4 regions of the Colwellia sp. PAMC 21821 genome follow, and region 3 is predicted to be linked to each of the others. Evidence: predicted binding sites of a transcription regulator. Region 3 holds the regulator's gene; each other region holds the start of a gene.
The links. Region 3 encodes sigma-54, which starts transcription at its own class of promoters, with help from an activator protein. Its sites were predicted from a motif close to GTTGGCACGNNNNTNGNNT; they were not measured.
Positions count from the first base shown of each region.

Region 1 (3,708 bases), 960 kb from region 3:
AGCGTTTTATTATTGGCGCGCCAATATGTAGCGAACTACAAGGTGATTTGCGATGGCAAAATGCCGCCGTTACTGCATTCGAAGAAAAAGTTCAGCTCGGCGGGCTTTCGGCCAAGTTAACGTGTGATAAAGGTGAACTTATTGCCGATATCGACCCTAATAACAACTTAGGGCTAAGCTATCGTGCAGAGTTAAAGCAAGGTGGCCGTTTAGCGGGTAATGGTTATTTAACGCCTGCAGCTAAATTTCCTGAGCAATTAAAAGCAACATTAAGCTTTTTAGGTAAGCCTGATAATCAAGGTCGTTATCGTTTGAAAATATAGCGTTCAAAGCGAAAAAAAAGGCAACAATAGTTGCCTTTTACTGTATTGCTGCCGCTATAAACTTATGCGGTAGAAACGTTTACAGCACCCGCATGCTCAAGTATGTCTTTAATCTTATCTTTGTTATCGTCGGTGTAATTGATACCAATTAACACTGAGCCCTTACTAATAGCATCTTCATAATACTTAAGTTCATGCTCAGGAATAAAAGCACCAATAATAGCACCAATGGTTCCACCTGCAGCAGCACCGGCACCACCGGCAGCTAATGCAGCAACTAATGGGCCAGCGATAAGTAAGCCAGCACCACCGGTCGCTACGGTACCCACAGCAGTAAAACCAGCAACTACAGCCGCTAATATACCAGCAGAAGCTGCACCAATAACACTACCTTCAGCGGCTTTGCTGCCTTCATCTATGGCAAAGTCGTCTTTGGCGTATGAGTCGTTAGCGACTACGCTAATTTCACTATTCAGTATGCCAATCTTTCCTAAACGATGAATAGCTAAACTGGCTTTAGATGAATTTTCAAATAATCCTGTAATTACTTCACTCATTATATTTCTCCATTTAGTTAACTTATTTGGTATTAAATACTTGTATTGCGTATAAGTAGAAGCAAACTTTGCACCAAAGTTATTAAAATTAAAGTTGTTTAAAATTAGTGAGTTAAAGGTTTAAAATAAAGCTGCGGTGGTTAGAAGTAATCAGTATTTGTAAATAATTCATGATTATCTGTAATACTTTCATAAAAGTGCATGTTTTTAACTGCTAACCTGGAGTATTGGCCCATGTTATAAGGGGTTGACACGCTGGCGCATTTTTTGCTTTTCAGTAGGAGTACTTTAGTTTTAGTACTATTTACCACCTAATCTGAAATTACAGGAGAACAGCTATGAACAAAGATACTTTTGAAGGAAAATGGAAACAAGTGAAAGGTGAAGCCCAAAAGCAATGGGGTGATTTAACCAATGATGACATGGACGTAATAAACGGTCAGCGGGAAAAATTAGCAGGTAAGCTCCAAGAGCGTTATGGTAAGTCAAAAGAAGAAGCAGAAAAGGAAGTTGATCGTTTCTGCAAGGATAACGATTGCCAATAGATTTAAGCTTAAATTTATTAGTTAAATTATAGCTTAGAGCTGGACTGACAGATCCAACCGTCTGTCAGTCCACTTTATAATAAATTTATTAAACCTGAACATTAAAAAGAGATTTACTATGGGTTACCGGCACGACAACACCTGTAACTATTTAATTCCTGCCCACCTAAATAAATATAATTCTGTAAATCAACAGCATATATTGAGAATAGACTTTTCTGAACTCTTCTTACTTAGTTCTACAAACGCGATCTTTGGTGGTACTTTAAACCAATGTTATCGCTTTCATGTTTAAATACCTAGCTTCAGTCTGAAACGATTAATCTGAACCTATCACGCTTTTAATTATCGCTAAGTGGTGTAAATAAATATCAGTTATGTACATAGTTTTTACTCAGCCTACTAAGTTCGTAGACTAGTTTTTTATCTGTTAAGCTCAGTTTTGATTATTGCCATCTTCAATATCTTTAGGTGCTTCAAGCCCAGGTATGGAGTGTTCTACTTTGAGGCTATAAGCCTCAATAAATGCGTTTTTAAGTATACCGTAAATAGCATCCAGAACAGACACACTAGGATCGTCAAGTGATCCCTTAATGGGCAAACGTGTTGCAACTAAGTCTCTACTGTCATTTTCGAATAAGCTAGCTAATGCCCCCCCAATCAAATCAACTAAAAGTAAAACAGGATTATCACCATCTTCAACCACGTCTTCATGCCAAGAGAAAACATCTAATTCATATATCCCCGCTTTAACGTAACCGTTAAGCTCACCATCAACAGACTTTAATTCGCTAGCCATATCAATTTGGCCTGCTTCAAAATCAAAAGGGGCATAGTACTTAATTATTTCATCAATATAAGCCACCGGAAGCTTAGCCATTTCAAGGTTGATATCAAAAGTTGGCTTTGTTGTATTAGGGTCAAAGCTTGCGTTTAGCACAAGTTTAGTGCGGTTTTGTATATCGCCTGTCATATCAACTTTAGCAATGGTGCCCGGACCTTTAGCGTTGGCTATATTAGTGACATTGAGCTGAATATTTTGTACCGCTAGCTCAGCGCGTTTTAGTTTTGACTTAGCGTCGATGGTAAAAGTGCCACTTTTTATGGTCAGCTTATTTATCGTAAAAGGACTAAGGTTTCGGGCTAAGCCTAACCATGTTTTTTCATCGGTAATAGCTTTCGACTCAAACACTTTATCTTGAGGTCGGTCATATAAGCTGACCACTGGCTTTACTAAAACTATAGCAGTAACCAAGTGACCCTTTAATAGGGCACTCCACAATATTGAGATATCAATACGCTCTGCAGTAAATAAAGGTAAATCTTGCCCGTCACCGGTCTGACGAATATTAGCCTGATGTATAGTATAGGAACCCATAAAAATAGCTAAATCAACATCGGCTACTGTGCCACTAACACCATCAGTTTGTTCAATGGTTCGGTTTACATACCAGGTAACTAAGCTTGGTGCTGAAATTCTAACAATGAGTAAAAGAAGTAACACGGTGGTAATGACGACAGAAGATATTTTAATCGACTTATTCCAATTCATATTTACATTCCTTTTACTTAGTGATTAGCAATTATTTTTAGCCATGACTCAAACAATATGGATGATACTGGGCATGTAGCCCAATAACATTAGAGAATATTCAGTAGTAAAGCTTTAGTTATTCCTACCTTTAGAACACTCCAATAGGGGGTAATCATATAGTGGTAAAATAGGCGAAATAACGATTTTTTACCGTGTTATTGGCTTAAACTGATTTAATAAATACAAATAAATTTGTGCTACATCTTTATCCACTACGTTTCGATACTACTTAGTAAAGTATTAAAGCAAATGCTATACCAGCGATTTTTATAACGCATGGTTAAGTTATAACGTATTGATTTTTGGTTTTTTTTAATCTATGGCAGGCACTATCTAGAGCATGTATACATCAAATTATGTAATCGCTGGAGTAATAATTTAGTTTTTTTGTAATCTTTACCCAAAAGGTGAGTAAATGTGATGGTTCTGGTTGTGAGTAAACCGTACAAATTTTGTTTCAGAGAATATTGTAATGATTGCAATATTCAGTTGACCGCAGGTCAATGCAACATAAGAGTCATAAGCAGTTGACACCTTATATAGCCTAGCTTTATGTGTAATTTTTATCAATTACATTAATTTAGGTGGAATTGATACAAATTACGATTAAAAACGTATATCACAAAGGGTGGTATTTAAATTGCTAACAACTACGCAGAGCTACATAAAATTGTAAATAGACTACGAAA
Region 1 is NZ_CP014943.1:2,497,597-2,501,304, forward strand. Features, by position in the region: gene A3Q33_RS10730 (type II secretion system protein N) at 1-323, shown strand, start outside; gene A3Q33_RS10735 (hypothetical protein) at 386-880, opposite strand; gene A3Q33_RS10740 (CsbD family protein) at 1,219-1,425, shown strand; gene A3Q33_RS10745 (DUF748 domain-containing protein) at 1,862-2,977, opposite strand.
Region 1: A3Q33_RS10740 (CsbD family protein) is a predicted target of sigma-54. The motif match lies at 1,135-1,153, and genes of this name have one in related genera.

Region 2 (3,708 bases), 430 kb from region 3:
CTCCGGAGAGAAGTAAATCAAGACGTTACGACAGAAAACCAAATCAAACCGCCCCATTAAGCTATAACTATTTAACAAGTTTAATTGGCGAAAACTGACCATATTTTTAATAAAGTCTTTCACCTTTAGCATGCCGTTATCGCTGGCTTCAAAGAACTGCTGTCTTCGTTCCCGAGATAAACCTCTTGATAATGCTAAACTGTCGTATTGCGCATTTTTACAATGTTCCAACATCGTATTAGAGATGTCAGTGCCAATAATTTGAACACCTCCAGGAAATGCGCCGGGGTTACTTTGTTGATATTCATAAATCGCCATGGCTATTGAATAAGGTTCTTGCCCGGATGAGCTTGCCGCTGACCAAATTTTTAGCTGAGTACGCTGGCCTTTAAATTCTGGCAGTATACGTTTTTTCAAAAGCTCGAAGGGATATTCATCGCGAAACCATAACGTTTCATTTGTGGTCATGGCGTCAATAACTGCCGCCCGCAGTTGCCGATTTAAGGGGTTAAGCGTTTGTGTTATTAAATCAGTCAACGACTCAACATCAAATTTCGCCATCAATGGTGCCAAGCGACTTTTAACTAAGTACTGCTTACTTTCACCTAAAACAATACCGCATTGCTGCTCTAGGAATGTTTTAAACTGATGGTAACATTTATCATCGAGTTGCTTAGTTAACACTAGCTATAATCCACCTTATTTAAATATTGTAAAAAAGCATTAAGAAGTTTCATCGTGTTTTAACCATTTTTTAACTGCTGTAGCTAACTCATCAGGATGAAATTTAGGAATAAAATCTTCAGCTCCTACTTTTTTTACCATGGCATTATTAAAAACACCACTGAGTGAAGTGTGAAGAATAACAGGCATTTTTTTCATGCGCTCATTGTGCTTAATTTCCGCGGTTAGCGTATAACCATCCATTTCTGGCATTTCAATATCAGAAATTAACAGCGCAACCTTTTCAGTAATACTGTGTTGACATCCGTCAGCAATTACCTGCAATTGCTCAAGGGCATCTTGACCATTTTTAGCCAAAAGCATAGTTACACCAAGGGGTTCAAGAGCTCGCTTGACTTGATTACGGGCGACGGTTGAGTCATCCGCGATCATAATGACTCGATCGCCAATTTTTTCGCCAACCGTTGCGTCGGCAATCCCTTCACTTAATTCAGTTGAAATTGGACTAATTTCATTGAGAATTTTTTCAACATCAAGAATGGAGACCATTTCGTTGTCAATTTCGGTAACTGCCGTGAGGTAGCTTGATTTACCTGTACCCTCTGGTGGAGGCATCATGTCTTTCCAACTGAGTGTTACAATGCGCTCAACACTAGCAACAAGAAATCCCTGCACGCTTCGGTTATACTCAGCAATAATGACAAAACTGCTTTCTGTTTGAACAATATCAGGACCACCCGTAGCTTTACTTAAATCAATAACGGAAATAGTTTGGCCACGAATATGAGCTACGCCTTTAATGAACTTATCTTGCTTGGGTAATACAGTCAACCTAGGACAAGGCATCACTTCACGTACTTTAAAAACGTTAATACCAAAGCGCTGTCTACCAATAAGTTTAAATAACAACAACTCCAATCGATTTTGTCCTACTAATTGGGTGCGCTGATTCACTGAGTCTAATATACCTGTCATAAAAAACCTCTTAGGTATGCCAATGTATATAACAAAGGCACGATTCTTGATTGTATCCCATTTAAACGACAATCATTTAACCGATAACGTAAATATTTTGACGTTATTCGTGTGACATTGTATTTAGTTAAACTTATATTAAGTTTAGACGAGTATTTTTATTTCCCTAGCAGTAAGATAAAAAACCATGAGAAAATTAAAGATATTAGTAAGCGTAACCCTTATTTACTTAGCCATAGCTAATCCTGGCTCAGCAATGACATTTGATCGTGATTATCTCTATAATTTCATCAAAAATCATGTCGAAAATAACGTCAGTCTGCCTGAACAGGGAAAGTTAAAAGTCGACGTAGCGGAAATAGATCCTCGCATTACACTGCACCCTTGTCTATCACCATTAACGGCAAATATACCTGAAAACCATAATGGTAGAAACGTAAATGTTAAAATTGTTTGTCCCGACGAGGATCCTTGGCAGTTATTTATTCCAGTTAAAATTCAGACAATTGTACCTGTATTAGTAACGCGAATACGCATAAGCAAAGGTACCTTACTCAATAATGATAATATTGAGATTATATTTAAAGATAACAGCCAAATAAGAGGCACAGTGCTAACTGACCCCAGTGTAGTGACTGGTGCAAGAACAAAAAGAAATTTATCTCAAGGTAGCGCTATTACGAATAAAAACACCTGTTTTGTTTGTAAAGGCGAACCCGTAAACATTATCGCTAAATCTGATAATTTTGAAATTAAATCTTTTGGCGTTGCGCTAGACGACGGGAGTTTAGGCGAAATAATATCAGTACGAAATAAGAAATCTGGCCGCATAATTCAAGGGCAAGTTAACGCTATTAACCAAGTAGTAATTAATTTATAATAATTGCTTAAGTTTTCTGCTGTTTTGCCGATAAAAGGTTAGAAACCAATAACTGTTGTAAGTAGGATACAATAATGGCTATTAATATCAATAACTTGAATAATACCAATCAAGTAAAACAAAAAGTTGAACAACAAGTTCAAACCAAACAGCAAGTTAGCGAAAGTGCAAATGCCTCGCAACAAGCTAAATTGGCACCTCGTGATTCGGTATCAATTACCCCACAAGCAAAACAAATGACCGAGTTACAGAAAAAAGCGGCCGATGCGCCAGTGCTTAATCAGAAAAAAATTGCTGAATTAAAAAGTGCGATTGCCTCTGGAGAGTATAAAATCAATCCTGAGAAACTAGCAGCAAGCATTGCTAATTTTGAATTTGAACTCAACTAACTCAGCTAACTAAAAGTAAGAGTGGAGTATACAAGTGTCTGAAAAAATAACACCGCAACAATTGATTTCTCAACAGTTATTACAATTGACGCAATTAGAAGCGTTATTAGACACAGAGAAAGAAGTACTTCAGCAGCAAAATCCAGCTGCGCTTATTAGCATTACCTCAGATAAAAATAATTTGCTTATAGCGATACAAGAAATTGACAATGCTATAGGTCAAAGCTTTGAGTTCAAACAAGAAAAATTAGCCGGTAACTTCAGTACAGAATTATCGGATATTGAAGCGTGTTTAATCCGCTGTAAAAAACAAAACCAAATTAATGGTCTGATCATTCATCAATCGCAGTTATCTGTTGAACGAATGAAAACCTCGTTATTAGAAAATCATAATAGGTCCTCAATGACCTATGATAGTAAAGGGAAAACTTCTGGCGGGCTCAGTAGTTTAGGTATAAAAGCTTAAGCCTTTGTATTAACTTTATTAGCACTGCTCCCTTACATCTATGTGATCGCACCATACCTTACATTCTGTCAATAAAAAACCAGCAAATAGCTGGTTTTTTTAATGGTAAAAAGAAGATTAATAATACGTAATATGTTTTATTTCTTGGCGGTTTGAAGCGGCATTATATATTTCATAAACATCTTTAAAATCTAAACTCAACTCGGTAGTGTAGCTGTCACCAACAGGATAACTTTTCACCACTTTTGCACCACGAATAATCCCCTGTACTGATGCCTTTAACTGCTGGTTATCAACCACTAAATTAGACATTG
Region 2 is NZ_CP014943.1:1,108,615-1,112,322, forward strand. Features, by position in the region: gene A3Q33_RS04630 (CheR family methyltransferase) at 1-684, opposite strand, end outside; gene A3Q33_RS04635 (chemotaxis protein) at 724-1,659, opposite strand; gene flgA (flagellar basal body P-ring formation chaperone FlgA) at 1,847-2,539, shown strand; gene flgM (flagellar biosynthesis anti-sigma factor FlgM) at 2,614-2,928, shown strand; gene flgN (flagellar export chaperone FlgN) at 2,963-3,394, shown strand; gene A3Q33_RS04655 (LPP20 family lipoprotein) at 3,512-3,708, opposite strand, start outside.
Region 2: flgA (flagellar basal body P-ring formation chaperone FlgA) is a predicted target of sigma-54. The motif match lies at 1,693-1,711, and genes of this name have one in related genera.

Region 3 (3,708 bases):
AAAATCGCGTACGTTTAATCGCCACTGATGAAGACAGTTTGATACAGGAAGTACACGGAAAAAATTTAGAAATGGATTTAAAAACTAATATAATCAGCTCAGAGCAAACTATCTTAATATTAGGTAAAGGATTTACTATGTATGGCTCAGGATTAATTGTAGACTTAAACACAACACAGATGACATTGACTGAACATGTGCAAACCATTTATAAAAAAATTAAAAAATAGCCTTATTTGCCTTACCGTATTCGCATTATTAGTGCCAACAGTAAGCGCCGAAAAGTTTAATGTTGAACAAGAAATTAAAATATCTTCTTCGCGACAAGCTGCCGATCTAAAAAACAAAATATTCAGTTATATCGATAATGTCATTATTGCTCAAGGCACACTAACGATACATGCGGAATTAGTTCAGGTAATTACCGAAGATAAAAGTGATAACAAAATTTATATTGCCAAGGGTTCACCAGCGACATTTGAGCAAACGTTGCAAGATGGTAGCCCAATAAATTTACAAGCCAATGAAATTCGGTATGAACCCAGTATGAACACCGTGGTTATTTCAGGTAATGCACTTCTACGCCAAGAAGGTAGTGAAGTTAGCGGCAGTAAAATCACTTATAATTTTGACACCGAATATGTCAATGCTGAAAGCCTAGATAACGCTAAAGTAGAAACGGTATTACAGCCAAAAAATAAAACTGAACTGCCTAAAAAATCTAAGGACAAGCAAGAGTAAATGTCAACTTCAACATTATCAGCAACCGGTCTTGCAAAAGCCTACAAAGGCAGAAAAGTCGTTAAAAACGTCAGTATGAAAGTGTCCGCCGGACAAATAGTTGGCTTATTAGGTCCCAATGGCGCGGGTAAAACTACCTCCTTTTATATGATTGTTGGCTTAGTCAATAACGACAGTGGCTCAATAGTGTTAAACGGTGAAGACTTAACCTTGTTGCCGATGCATGAGCGCGCGCGCAAGGGCATCGGCTATTTACCACAAGAAGCCTCTATTTTTCGCAAGTTATCTGTTTATGACAACATTATGGCTATTTTACAAACACGTAAAAGCCTAAGTGATGTTGAGCGAGAAGAAAAACTTGAACATTTATTAGAAGAATTTAACATCGGTCATATCAAAGATAACTTAGGTATGAGTTTATCTGGCGGTGAACGCCGACGTGTTGAAATAGCTCGCGCTTTAGCGGCAGACCCTAAATTTATTCTACTTGATGAACCCTTTGCTGGTGTTGACCCAATTTCAGTAGGTGATATAAAAAAAATTATCCTACACTTAAAAGAACGCGGCATTGGTATTTTGATCACTGATCATAATGTACGAGAAACACTCGATGTTTGTGAACATGCTTATATCGTTAGTCATGGTGAACTGATCGCTGAAGGTAATTCTAATCAAATACTTGCGAATCAACATGTAAGAGATGTATACCTTGGTGAACAATTCACGCTATAGTGAATAACACACTTAAGCGGTACAAAATTAATGTATTTCAACAGGGAAATGAAAACGTAAATGCGTCCTACTCTGCAACTCCGTATCGGACAACAATTAACGATGACCCCGCAATTGCAGCAGGCGATCAAGCTACTGCAATTATCGACTTTGGATCTCCAGCAAGAAATTCAAGAAGCACTCGAAAGTAATCCTTTACTTGAAATTGATGAATCTTTTGATAATAACTCTGAAAGTACCCCTGACAATTTAGAAGAAGCATACTCGGCAGGCGTTGGCGAAAGTAAAGAAATGGCCTCCTCCGATGGTAGCGAAGATTCTGCCCCCAGTATCGATGAAATTAGCTCCTCAGAAGGTTTAGCCAAAACCGATATTCCCGAAGAATTAAACAGTGATAGCACTTGGGATGATAACTTTAGTGCTAGCGCTAGCAGCGGCGGTGTTGGTCACGCATCAGAAGATTATACCTATCAGGGTGAAACGAAAGACTCACTACAAGACCACCTTATGTGGCAAATGCAACTCACGCCATTTAGCGATACCGACAGAACCATTGCCATCGCCATTATTGAAGCCATTGATGAAGCCGGCTATTTAACGGTGACCGCAGATGAGATCTTAGAAAGCGTTGGTATAGACGATGTAGAACTCGATGAAGTTGAAGTGGTACTAAAACGAATTAACGTTTTTGATCCCGTTGGCGTGGCTGCCCGTTCAATTCCTGAGTGTTTACTTATCCAGCTCAATCAATTTGCGAAAGATACGCCTTGGCTAGCAGAAAGTAAATTAGCCGTCACTGAGCACATTGACTTGCTTGGTAATCGCGATTATCGACAATTGATGCGTAAATTGCGCATTAAAGAAGATCAATTACGCGAAGTTATTCGCTTGATCCAATCTTTAGATCCTCGCCCGGGTGATAGCGTCATAAAAAGTGAAGAACAATACGTAATTCCTGATGTCTCCGTTGAGAAGAAAAATGGTCGTTGGACGGTAGAGCTCAATCCCGATACAGCACCTAAATTATCAGTTAATCAACAATATGCCGCCATGTCTAGGTCAATGAAATCATCTGCTGATAGTCAGTTCATTCGCTCGAATTTACAAGAAGCAAAATGGTTTATCAAAAGTTTAGAAAGTCGCAATGATACCTTATTAAAAGTTTCAAATTGCATTGTACAACGCCAACAAGGTTTCTTTGAACATGGTCCTGAAGCTATGCGACCTATGGTGTTAAATGATATTGCAGAAGCTGTAGACATGCATGAATCAACCATTTCTCGTGTTACGACACAAAAATACATGCACACACCGAGAGGCATTTTTGAGCTTAAATACTTTTTCTCTAGCCACGTAAGTACTGAAAATGGCGGTGAGTGCTCTTCAACAGCTATTCGTGAATTAATTAAAAAACTCGTCGCTGCCGAAATACCCGCAAAGCCATTAAGCGACAGTAAAATCGCAGATATATTAGCTGAACAAGGTATAAAAGTAGCGAGGAGAACCATTGCCAAGTATCGAGAGTCGCTCTCTATACCGCCGTCAAATCAACGTAAAAGCCTATTGTAGGCAGTCTTATTCACCAAAAAAGAGGAATGAAGCATATGCAAATTAATCTTACTGGACACCATGTCGATGTTACCGACTCATTACGTGATTATGTTAATGGCAAGTTTGAAAAGCTAGAACGTCATTTTGAGCATATCAATAATGTACATGTAGTATTAACCGTAGAAAAATTGAATCAGATTGCCGAATCTACTGTGCACTTAAGTGGCTCAGAGGTTCACGCGAAGGCCGAGCATAATGATATGTATGCATCAATTGATGCATTAATTGATAAGCTAGATCGCCAAATCCTGAAATACAAAGGCAAAATTAACAAACATTAGCGCCAAGTCGCTTTAGGTTTTATAAGTTTATGAAGTTGCAAGACATTTTATCCCCGGACTGCACTATTTGTGCAGCACCGGGTTCCAGTAAAAAACGCATTCTAGAATACTTAAGTAGCCTGGCCGCCGATAAATTGGCTGACCATGACACATTTCAGCTATTAGAAAGCCTAGTTAAGCGTGAAAGAATGGGGTCAACTGGCATAGGTAATGGCATTGCTATACCGCATGGTCGTTTGGAAAATGCTACACAGCCCATTGCCGTGGTAATAACGACAGAAGAAGCAATTGATTTTGACGCTATTGATCATCGCGCAGTTGATATTTTTATTGCCTTATTTGT
Region 3 is NZ_CP014943.1:1,536,794-1,540,501, forward strand. Features, by position in the region: gene lptC (LPS export ABC transporter periplasmic protein LptC) at 1-230, shown strand, start outside; gene lptA (lipopolysaccharide transport periplasmic protein LptA) at 262-741, shown strand; gene lptB (LPS export ABC transporter ATP-binding protein) at 742-1,473, shown strand; gene A3Q33_RS06500 (RNA polymerase factor sigma-54) at 1,534-3,042, shown strand; gene hpf (ribosome hibernation promoting factor) at 3,078-3,365, shown strand; gene ptsN (PTS IIA-like nitrogen regulatory protein PtsN) at 3,395-3,708, shown strand, end outside.

Region 4 (3,708 bases), 430 kb from region 3:
GGAAGTATTTTATTAAACCTTAATGGTGGTAGCACCATGAAACTTTCAGATGTAGTAGAAGTTTCTCAAGGTTAAGCAAACAGTTTTTTATATGAGGTGAAATTATGTCATTTAATGTAGCGTTGAGCGGATTAAACGCAGCTCAGAAAGATTTGGATGTAACATCCAACAACATAGCCAATGTCAACACTGCTGGCTTTAAAGAATCACGTGCAGAGTTTGTCGACGTTTATGCGGCTTCGCTTTTATCTTCGGGCAAAACTAAAGTCGGTGACGGTGTTTTGACGTCAGAAGTAGCACAGCAGTTTTCACAAGGTAGTATCAAGTTTACTAATAACTCGTTAGATTTGGCGATTACCGGCAACGGATTTTTTGCCACGGTTCCAGAGTTAAATAGCTTAGAAACCTCATATACCCGAGCAGGTCAGTTTAAACTGAACCAAGACAATTTTATTGTTAACTCACAAGGTGGTCATTTGTTAGGTTTCCCGGTGAATGCCGACGGTACATCTGCTTCAGTAAGCTTAAGTACGGCTGAGCCTATTCGTATACCGACAGCCTCAGGTGCGCCACAAAAATCATCAGAAGTTGATATAAGAATGAATTTACCTGCGGGCGACTCTTATATTTCATCAGCACCTGGTAATTTTGACCCTGAAGATCCATTAACATTTAATCACTCAACGTCGGTGACAATATTCGATTCGTTAGGTGATAGTCATATTATGACTTATTACTTTATTAAAGATGATCCTGCTGCTAATCCAAATGAGTGGATGCTTTTTGCTTCTGTTGATGGCAAGCCTATTGACTTGGTTGATCCTGCTGGCGATGGTAACACGAACCCCGTTGGTGGAGCTGTATCAGGTCCTTTATCGGCAAGCGGTGGTTTGACTGGCGCTAGATTGATATTTGATTCTTCAGGCGATTTTCAGTCTCAAATACCAGCGGATGCCTTTGGTGGTATTACCACTAGAGACTTTGCTAACCATTTGCCTAACGGTGCAGACACATCACAAACGATTCAAATTGATTTTAACCTAGATCCCTTAGGTCCTAATCCAAATGAGCCAACTCAGTTTGCTTCTAACTTTGAAGTAACTTCTCTGCAGCAAGATGGTTTAGCTGTTGGCCGATTAACCGGTATTGATATTGGTACTGATGGTTTAGTCAGAGCAACATATAGTAATGGTACTTCTGAACCATTATCACGAATTGCGATGGTAAACTTTGCCAATGAGCAAGGCTTGCAACAGGTGGGTAATACCGGTTGGAAAGAGAGCATTACTTCAGGTATAGCGTTAGCGGGTGAGGGCGGTTCTGGTACTTTTGGTACGATAAACTCTTCAGCTTTAGAGCAGTCGAACGTAAACTTAACGTCAGAATTGATTGATTTAATCTCGGCGCAACGTAACTTCCAAGCGAACTCGCGAGCACTTGAAGTTGATAATCAACTAAACCAAACTATTCTACAAATTCGTTAATTTAAATAGACGATAATTGTACGAAGCTTAAGGATTAATCAATTAGTCCTAAAAATTTAAAGCCAGATAATCAAATATTGATATCTGGCTTTTTTATGTTCAGGCCGTTCCTAGCCATCCATGGCTTCACGGCATTAGTGCATCTCGGTAATTGCTCCTGCATTACTCTAATGACTTACATCCCTGTAAGAACATGCACGTCGATGAACGGTATGCTGCGATCACATGGCCGTTCCTAGCCATCCATGGCTTCACGGCATTAGTACATCCATGCACGTCGCCGTTCCTTGCCGTCCATGGCTTCACGGCATTAGTGCATCTCGGTAATTGCTCCTGCATTACTCTAATGACTTACATCCTTGTAAGAACATGTACGTCGATGTGAAAGAGCAGCGATGTCCAGGCCGTTCCTAGCCATCTCGGTAATTGCTCCATGCATTACTCTAATGACTTACATCCCTGTAAGAACATGGCTTCATGGCATTAGTGCATCTCGGTAATTGCTCCTGCATTACTCTAATGACTTACTTCCCTGTAAGAACATGCACGTTGCCGTTTCTAGGCATATTACGGTTTTGGTGTTTTTAATGCATTTTAATTTTTTGACGGTATAAATACCGACCTACAACGATCAATCGCTAAGCTTTATTTAGGTATCTCTAAACTTTATTTAGGTGTTGTAGGCTGCTTTATCTTCTTTGTACCACCGGGCTTCAGCCCATCAATTTGATTTCATGCTTTATTTATCCTAATAGTGTGTTTTTTGACTTAATTACGACCAGCAAAAAGCCATTCAACTTATACATAACATTGCCCTTCTTAATTTTCTGGCACTTTATTTGCAACACTTCAAATATGATTAATATTAAGGGTGAATTTCATTATGGATAAGTTGCTGTATATCGCCATGAGTGGCGCGAAGCAAAACATGCAAGCCTTATCAGTGAATGCTAATAACCTCGCTAACGCCAAAACTACAGGCTTTAAAGCTGATTTAGCTAATGCTAGGGCAATGCAGGCTTTCGGTGAAGGTATGCCTACTCGGGTGTTTTCAATGACCGAGCGTGCAGGCCAAAACTTTGACAGTGGCGCTTTATTAAGTACTGGGCGTGATCTTGATGTCGCAATTCAAGGTGAAGGTTGGCTAGCGGTTCAAACTAAAGATGGCAATGAAGCTTATACCCGAAATGGTCAGTTAAAATTAAACGATAACGGGGCACTTGAAACATCAAGAGGTGATCTGGTTATTGGTGACAGAGGGCCTATTTTCTTACCATTACCCATTAGTAAACTTAATATTTCTGCTGACGGTACCATTATGGTTCAGCCTGAAGGTGCACCGAGTAATGTTCAAGAAGAAGTTGGCAGAATTAAATTTGTTAACCCAGACAATCGCTTGCTAGAAAAAGGCAGTGATGGCCTATTTCGTCGTAAAGACGGCAATAATGAGCCGGCTGATATCACGGTAAAAGTAGCGAGTGGCTCATTAGAATCAAGTAACGTAAACCCTATCAGTGAAATGACCGATATGATCGCGCTGCAGCGTCAATTTGAAATGCAGTTAAAAATGATGAAAACTGCCGAAGAAATTGATTCAAGTGCAGCATCATTATTACGAGCGTTCTAAATAAATTTTTGAGGTGATGTATGAACCCAGCATTATGGATTAGTAAAACAGGCTTAGATGCGCAAACAAAAGAAATTGCGGTTATATCTAACAACTTGGCGAACGCCAGTACTATTGGTTTTAAAAAGAGCCGTGCGGTATTTGAAGATTTACTTTATCAAAATATTAACCAACCCGGTGGTCGTTCAGCGCAAGATACTGAAATGCCGTCAGGGTTAATGTTAGGTGCGGGCACGAAAGTGGTGGCAACACAAAAAATTCATACCCAAGGTGACATGCTTAATACCGATAATGCCTTGGATCTGATGATTCAAGGTGAAGGTATGTTTGAAATTTTAATGCCTGACGGATCTTCTGCCTATTCACGCAACGGTCAGTTTACCATGGATGAAGAAGGCAACGTTGTTACACCGGGCGCAGGTTATCTATTACAACCGCAAGTTACCGTGCCTGAAGATGCCTTAAGTATCATCGTTTCACAAGACGGTGAAGTTTCTGTTACTTTGCAAGGCCAAGCTGAACCTGCCGTGGTTGGACAAATTAATACCGTTAATTTTATTAACCCGACCGGTTTAGAGCCTATTGGGCAAAACTTAT
Region 4 is NZ_CP014943.1:1,103,242-1,106,949, reverse strand. Features, by position in the region: gene A3Q33_RS04615 (flagellar hook assembly protein FlgD) at 1-75, shown strand, start outside; gene flgE (flagellar hook protein FlgE) at 105-1,484, shown strand; gene flgF (flagellar basal-body rod protein FlgF) at 2,368-3,111, shown strand; gene flgG (flagellar basal-body rod protein FlgG) at 3,132-3,708, shown strand, end outside.
Region 4: flgF (flagellar basal-body rod protein FlgF) is a predicted target of sigma-54. The motif match lies at 2,311-2,329, and genes of this name have one in related genera.